Regions from separate parts of the Pseudomonas sp. CFBP 8770 genome, predicted to be linked through region 2. Evidence: predicted binding sites of a transcription regulator. Region 2 holds the regulator's gene; each other region holds the start of a gene.

Region 1 (2,200 bases), on a different contig from region 2:
AGGAGCAGATCATGGCGGTGTCCGGCAGCGCATCGGCGCCCAGGGTCGGTGCACCGTCGGACAACGGCAGGATCAGCGTCGAAGGATCGGCCGGCAGGGCGATGCCGTTCTGGGCGTATTGCAGCAGGGTGTCGTAGTAACTGTTGTCGCCGACCAGTACAGCGCCCAGCACCTGCTTGCCGCTGGCGTCCACCACCAGGCGACGGTAGCTGGCGTTGGCCTCGTCGATGAAACGGTAGCTCTTGGCGCCCGGCGTAGTGGCATGGGCATCACCGATGGAGCCGACGTCGACACCCAGCAGCTTGAGTTTGGTCGACATGTCGGCGCCGCTGAACGCGACCGGCGCCTCCCCGGCCAGCTCACAGGCGACGTTGCGGGCCATGCTGTAGCCCGGGGCCACCAGGCCGAAGACGCTGCCGTTCCACGAAGCGCATTCGCCGATCGCATACACCGCCGGGTCGCTGCTGCGGCAGTGCGGGTCGATGACGATGCCGCCGCGGGCGGCGATCTCCAGCCCGCAGGCGCGGCCCAGCGCATCCTGGGGACGAATGCCGGCGGAGAACACGATCAGGTCGGTTTCCAGAAACTCGTCGCCGTCGAAGTTCATCCGGTAGCGATGGGTCTCGCCAGCCTCGACGTTCTGCGTGGCACGGGAGGTGTGCACGCCCACACCCAGCGCTTCGATGCGCGCACGCAAGGCAGCGCCGCCGTCGACGTCCAGTTGCACAGGCATCAGACGCGGAGCGAATTCGACTACATGAGCTTCCAGGCCGAGCGACTTCAAGGCATTCGCCGCTTCCAGGCCGAGCAGCCCGCCGCCGACCACCACACCACGACGCGCACCGGCTGCCGCTGCGCGAATGGCGTCCAGATCATCCAGGGTGCGATAGACCAGCCTTGCGCTGCCTTCGCAACCTGGGATCGGCGGCACGAAGGGGAACGAGCCGGTGGCCAGTACCAGCACATCGTAGCCATGCCGCCCAGTGGCGGTGACCACTTCGCGGGCCTGGCGATCGATCTCGAGTACCGGCTGCCCCAGGTGCAGGGTGACACCGTGCATGCAATACAGCTGGGCGTCGCCCAGGGCCAAGGTTTCGGCGCACGAGCCGCCGAAGTATTCAGACAGGTGCACCCGATCGTAGGCGCGCTGGCGCTCTTCGCCGAAGACATGGATCTCGTAGCGATCGATCGCGCTGCGCTCGATCAGTTGCTCGACGCAATGATGACCCACCATGCCGTTGCCGATAACGATGAGCTTCTGCCGGGGCCTGAGGTTCACGAGCGCATTCATAGGTATCTCCAAGCGGGTCACGGTGCCTTGACCATCGGGCAAAAAAAAACGCCTGGAGCGAATCCCCCAGGCGCCTTTGCCTGATGGTCGAATTGAGGTTGTCCGGTGGGGTGATCGTCGTTGATCACCGGGACTTGGCCAAGGTGAAAGCAGATTGCGTGCCAGGGTGGTTTGGTGTGTGTCAGGCAGGGCCTTTCCGCGGGCAGAGGGCTCGCCGCGAAGAAGCCCTCACTGACAACAAGACCCATCCCAGTGCACACCGCACCGTTTCAGTACACATCCCGCACGTAGCGCTTGTCGCGACTGAGCTGCGCCATATAAGCCTCGGTCTGTACCTCGCTCATGCCGCCGTGCTCGGCCACTACCTGCCGCAGCACCGCATCGACATCCTTGGCCATCCGGCTGGCATCCCCGCACACATAGAAATGGCCACCTTGCTGCAACCATTGCCAGACCTGGGCACCCTGCTGGCGAAGGCGGTCCTGCACGTAGATCTTTTCCGCCTGATCCCTGGAGAACGCTGTGTCCAGCCGGTGCAGATGGCCGCTGCGCAGCCAGGCGTGCAGCTCGTCGCGGTAGTAGAAGTCGCTGAGCTCGCGCTGCTCGCCGAACAGCAGCCAATTGCGTCCGCTGTGGCCGAGCGCCTGCCGTTCGTGGAGGAAGGCGCGAAACGGCGCTATGCCCGTCCCCGGCCCGACCATGATCATCGGCGTGTCGGCTTGGCTGGGTACGCGAAACCCGCTGGCCTTGTGCACGAAGATCGGTACCAGCGCGGCCGCCGAGCGATCCGCCAGAAAACCCGAACACACCCCGCTGCGCACGCGCTCGTTGCAGTGATAGCGCACCGTTGACAGGGTGATGTGCACCTGCCGCGGGTCGGTGCGGGCACTCGAACTGATGGAATACAGC
Region 2 (2,200 bases):
CGGGGGTCAGGATGGTTTCTAGTCGGATCATGAGTGGGGAGTGTCAGCGAGCAGTCGCGCCTTGCAGCAGACTTTGCTGTTTTTCCTTATGCTTTTTGAGTTGGCGATCCAGCTTGTCGGTAAGCAGGTCGATGGCCGCGTACATGTCGTCATGTTCGGCATTGGCGACAACCTCACCACCGGGTATGCGCAGGGTGGCTTCGATTTTCTGTTTGAGCTTCTCGACTTCCATGATCACCTGAACATTGGTGATCTTGTCGAAGTGACGTTCGAGACGCTCGAGTTTTTCCCCGATGTAGGTTCGCAGGGGTTCGGTCACATCTAGTTGGTGTCCACTGATGTTGACTTGCATACCGCTTCTCCTTATTGCCATTGCATAAAGAAGCAGGCTTGGGTGCCTGCCACTGGAACGCTGTGGCACATCGCAGGGCTACATCAACCGCTTGCGTTCGCTGGACGGCGCAATCCCTAGGGATTCGCGATACTTGGCGACCGTTCGACGGGCTACCTGGATGCCTTGTGCCTCCAGTAAACCAGCGATCTTGCTGTCACTCAACGGCTTTTTCTGATTTTCGGCCGCAACCAGTTTCTTGATGATCGCGCGGATCGCCGTGGAGGAGCATTCGCCACCTTCCGAGGTACTGACATGGCTGGAGAAAAAGTATTTCAGCTCGTATATGCCACGCGGTGTATGCATGTATTTCTGCGTGGTGACCCGTGAAATGGTCGACTCGTGCATGCCTACCGCCTCGGCGATGTCGTGCAGCACCAGAGGCTTCATGGCCTCGTCGCCATAGTCGAGGAAACCGCGCTGATGTTCGACGATCTGCGTCGCCACCTTCATCAGGGTCTCGTTGCGGCTCTGCAGGCTCTTGATGAACCAGCGCGCTTCCTGCAGCTGATTGCGCATGAAGGTGTTGTCGGCGCTGGTGTCGGCGCGCCGCACGAAGCCCGCGTACTGCGGATTGACCCGCAGGCGTGGCACGGACTCTTGATTGAGCTCGACCAGCCAGCGGTCGCTGTCCTTGCGCACGATGACATCGGGCACGACGTATTCCGGCTCGCTGGACTCGATCTGCGAGCCGGGCCGCGGGTTGAGGCTCTGCACCAGTTCGATGACCTGGCGCAGCTCGTCTTCCTTGAGCTTCATGCGGCGCATCAACTGGCTGTAGTCGCGCGAGCCGAGCATGTCGATGAAGTCGCTGACCAGGCGCTGGGCTTCGGCCAGCCAGCGGGTCTTGGGCGGCAGCTGGCGCAGTTGCAGCATCAGGCATTCGCTGAGGTTGCGGGCGCCAATGCCGGCGGGCTCGAACTGCTGGATGCGGTGAAGCACCGCTTCGATCTCATCCAGCTCGATGTCCAGTTCAGGATCGAAAGACTCGCAGATTTCCTGCAGTGTCTCGTCCAGGTAACCCTGGTTGTTGATGCAGTCGATGATGGTCACGGCGATCAGCCGATCGGTGTCGGACATGGGCGCCAGGTTCAGCTGCCACAACAGGTGCGTCTGCAGGCTCTCGCCGACCGATGTGCGCGTGGTGAAGTCCCACTCGTCGTCATCGTTGCTCGGCAGGCTGCTGGCGCTGGTCTGGTAGACGTCTTCCCAGGCGGTATCCACAGGCAGTTCGCTGGGAATGCGCTCGTTCCAGTCGCCTTCCTCGAGGTTGTCGACCGTGGGCGCGGATTCCTGGAAGCTAGGCTCCTGGATTTCCTGGGGGGGTGTCTGCTCGATCTTGTCGGCCAGCGGGTCGCTGTTGTCGAAGTCGTCGCCTTCTTCCTGGCGTTCGAGCATGGGATTGGATTCCAGCGCTTCCTGAATCTCCTGTTGGAGGTCCAGGGTCGATAGCTGGAGAAGGCGGATGGCCTGTTGCAACTGCGGTGTCATCGTCAGTTGCTGGCCCATACGTAGGACGAGCGATGGTTTCATGGCAGGAACTTAACACCTTGGTCGCCGGCGCGAAGCGCCTTCTACTACGGATACCGAAATACCCGGCTTATGTCGTAAGCAAATTATATGCCTGAAACCTGAGTGTTTGCCTAGGGCGCCATGAAAATTAATGCCCGTGGGAGGGCGCTGGCGCCCTCGGGTGTTACAAGCGGAACTCGTGGCCCAGGTAGACTTCGCGGACCAGATCGTTGGCCAGGATGGTCTGGGCATCGCCTTCGGCAATCAACTGCCCGTCGTTGACGATGTAGGCCGTTT
Region 3 (2,200 bases), on a different contig from region 2:
CTTCGAACACCACCATCAGGTTGATATCAGCCTTGCGCAGCTCGTTGCGGTTCATCGAAGCACATCCCTGCTGTTCAATGGCAATGCCGAGCGTGGCGTAAATCAGTGCAGCCGATCGGCAATCAAGCTGCGGTCCAGGTTACTGGGCCTTGGGTGCTGCCTTGGCTTCCATCTCGGCGACTTTGGCCTCCAGGCTCTCCAAACGCGCACGGGTACGCGCCAACACAACCATCTGGCTGTCGAATTCCTCACGGCTGACCAGATCGAGCTTGCTGAAGCCCGACTGCAGCAACGCCTTGAACTGACCTTCGAGCTCTGCGCGCGGCTGCGCGGTGTCACCGCTGAACAGGCGCGAGGCATGGTCGCTCAGGGTGTCGAGGAACGCTTTGGGCGGGAGCATGGGAAATTTCCTGAGGCAAAGTGATGCGCAGTGTATCACGCAGCCATGCCCTGAAAAGCCGAGCCGCCGCGCACGGTTTTCGCGCACAGGTGTGCCCAGCGCTGCACCCTTGTTGTGCGCTTGCCCACGCTGCCTGCTCAAACCACTGCACAAAAGCCGCGCAGGGTGGCCAAATCTCGCGGTTTGCACGACATGGCAAGCTTTCTGCTTAGAGCCAAGTGACCCATGCACTGATGGACTCGTTGTGACGAGAACAGTGCGCAGCTTCGCGGGAAGTGTTTCGTCAGCAGTCGCTTATCGGGTGTCGGTCCGGGCTGCGGGGGTCGACGACGCGTTACAAAGCCAGGCACTGCGCTTAGACTTGATCCGGGTTTGTTTTCCTGGGGCAAGTCCACCAATTCGGGAGAGAGTTTCATGAAGCTAGTCACTGCCATCATCAAGCCATTCAAGCTGGACGACGTGCGCGAGTCGTTGTCGGAAATCGGCGTGCAAGGCATCACCGTTACCGAAGTCAAGGGTTTCGGTCGGCAGAAAGGCCATACCGAGCTGTATCGCGGCGCGGAGTACGTGGTCGACTTCCTGCCCAAGGTCAAGATCGACGTCGCCATCGATGACAAGGATCTGGATCGCGTCATCGAAGCCATCACCAAGGCCGCCAACACCGGCAAGATCGGCGACGGCAAGATTTTCGTGGTCAATCTGGAACAGGCGATTCGCATTCGTACCGGCGAAACCGATACCGACGCAATCTAAAAAAAAGCCGACACAACCCAACGCCCCAGGAGTAAACAATATGACTCTGCGTCAATTCGCAGGGCTAGGAGCCCTGTTGTCCCTTGCAATGCCCGGCCTTGCCCTGGCGGACGAGGCGGCAGCCCCCGTTCTCAACTCCGGCGACACCGCCTGGATGTTGACCGCGACCGCACTCGTGCTGTTCATGACCATTCCTGGCCTGGCGTTGTTCTACGGCGGCATGGTGCGCTCCAAGAACGTGCTCTCGGTGATGATGCAGTGTTTCGCCATTACTGGCCTGATCAGCATCCTGTGGATGGTCTACGGCTATAGCCTGGCCTTCGACACCACTGGCATGGAGCAGGGCGTCGTCAACTTCAATTCGTTCGTCGGCGGGCTGTCCAAGGCTTTCCTCAGCGGCGTGACACCAAGCAGCATCACTGGCCCGGCGGCACTGTTCCCTGAAGCAGTGTTCATCACCTTCCAGATGACCTTCGCCATCATCACGCCGGCGCTGATCGTCGGTGCTTTCGCCGAGCGCATGAAGTTCTCCGCGATGCTGATCTTCATGGCCATCTGGTTCACCCTGGTCTATGCACCCATCGCGCACATGGTCTGGTCCGGCAACGGCGGCCTGATGTGGGACTGGGGCGTGCTGGACTTCGCCGGCGGCACCGTGGTGCACATCAACGCCGGTGTTGCCGGTCTGGTAGCGTGCATCGTGCTGGGCAAGCGCAAGGGCTACCCAACCACCCCGATGGCACCGCACAACCTGGGCTACACCCTGATCGGCGCGGCCATGCTGTGGATCGGCTGGTTCGGCTTCAACGCCGGTTCCGCTGCGGCGGCCAACGGCACCGCTGGCATGGCAATGCTGGTCACCCAGATTGCCACCGCTGCTGCGGCGTTGGGCTGGATGTTCGCCGAGTGGCTGACCCACGGTAAGCCCAGCGCACTGGGTATTGCTTCGGGCGTGGTTGCTGGCCTGGTGGCCATCACCCCGGCGGCCGGTACTGTCGGTCCGATGGGCGCACTGGCAATCGGCCTGGTGGCCGGTGTCATCTGCTT

Evidence for each region. Region 2 encodes sigma-54, which starts transcription at its own class of promoters, with help from an activator protein. Its sites were predicted from a motif close to ANTGGCATNNANNTTGCTNT; they were not measured.
Region 1: a site for sigma-54 is predicted at 1,438-1,457, ahead of nirB (nitrite reductase large subunit NirB). Genes of this name have one in related genera too.
Region 3: a site for sigma-54 is predicted at 592-611, ahead of glnK (P-II family nitrogen regulator). Genes of this name have one in related genera too.

What each region holds. Positions count from the first base shown of each region.
Region 1 covers NZ_JACYUL010000001.1:223,522-225,721, reverse strand. The annotation lists gene nirB (nitrite reductase large subunit NirB) at 1-1,291, opposite strand, end outside; gene IFT98_RS00995 (bifunctional nitrate reductase/sulfite reductase flavoprotein subunit alpha) at 1,561-2,200, opposite strand, start outside.
Region 2 covers NZ_JACYUL010000007.1:190,064-192,263, reverse strand. The annotation lists gene ptsN (PTS IIA-like nitrogen regulatory protein PtsN) at 1-31, opposite strand, end outside; gene hpf (ribosome hibernation-promoting factor, HPF/YfiA family) at 44-352, opposite strand; gene IFT98_RS17035 (RNA polymerase factor sigma-54) at 431-1,924, opposite strand; gene lptB (LPS export ABC transporter ATP-binding protein) at 2,088-2,200, opposite strand, start outside.
Region 3 covers NZ_JACYUL010000006.1:240,098-242,297, forward strand. The annotation lists gene IFT98_RS15340 (LysR family transcriptional regulator) at 1-55, opposite strand, end outside; gene IFT98_RS15345 (accessory factor UbiK family protein) at 140-400, opposite strand; gene glnK (P-II family nitrogen regulator) at 815-1,153, shown strand; gene IFT98_RS15355 (ammonium transporter) at 1,194-2,200, shown strand, end outside.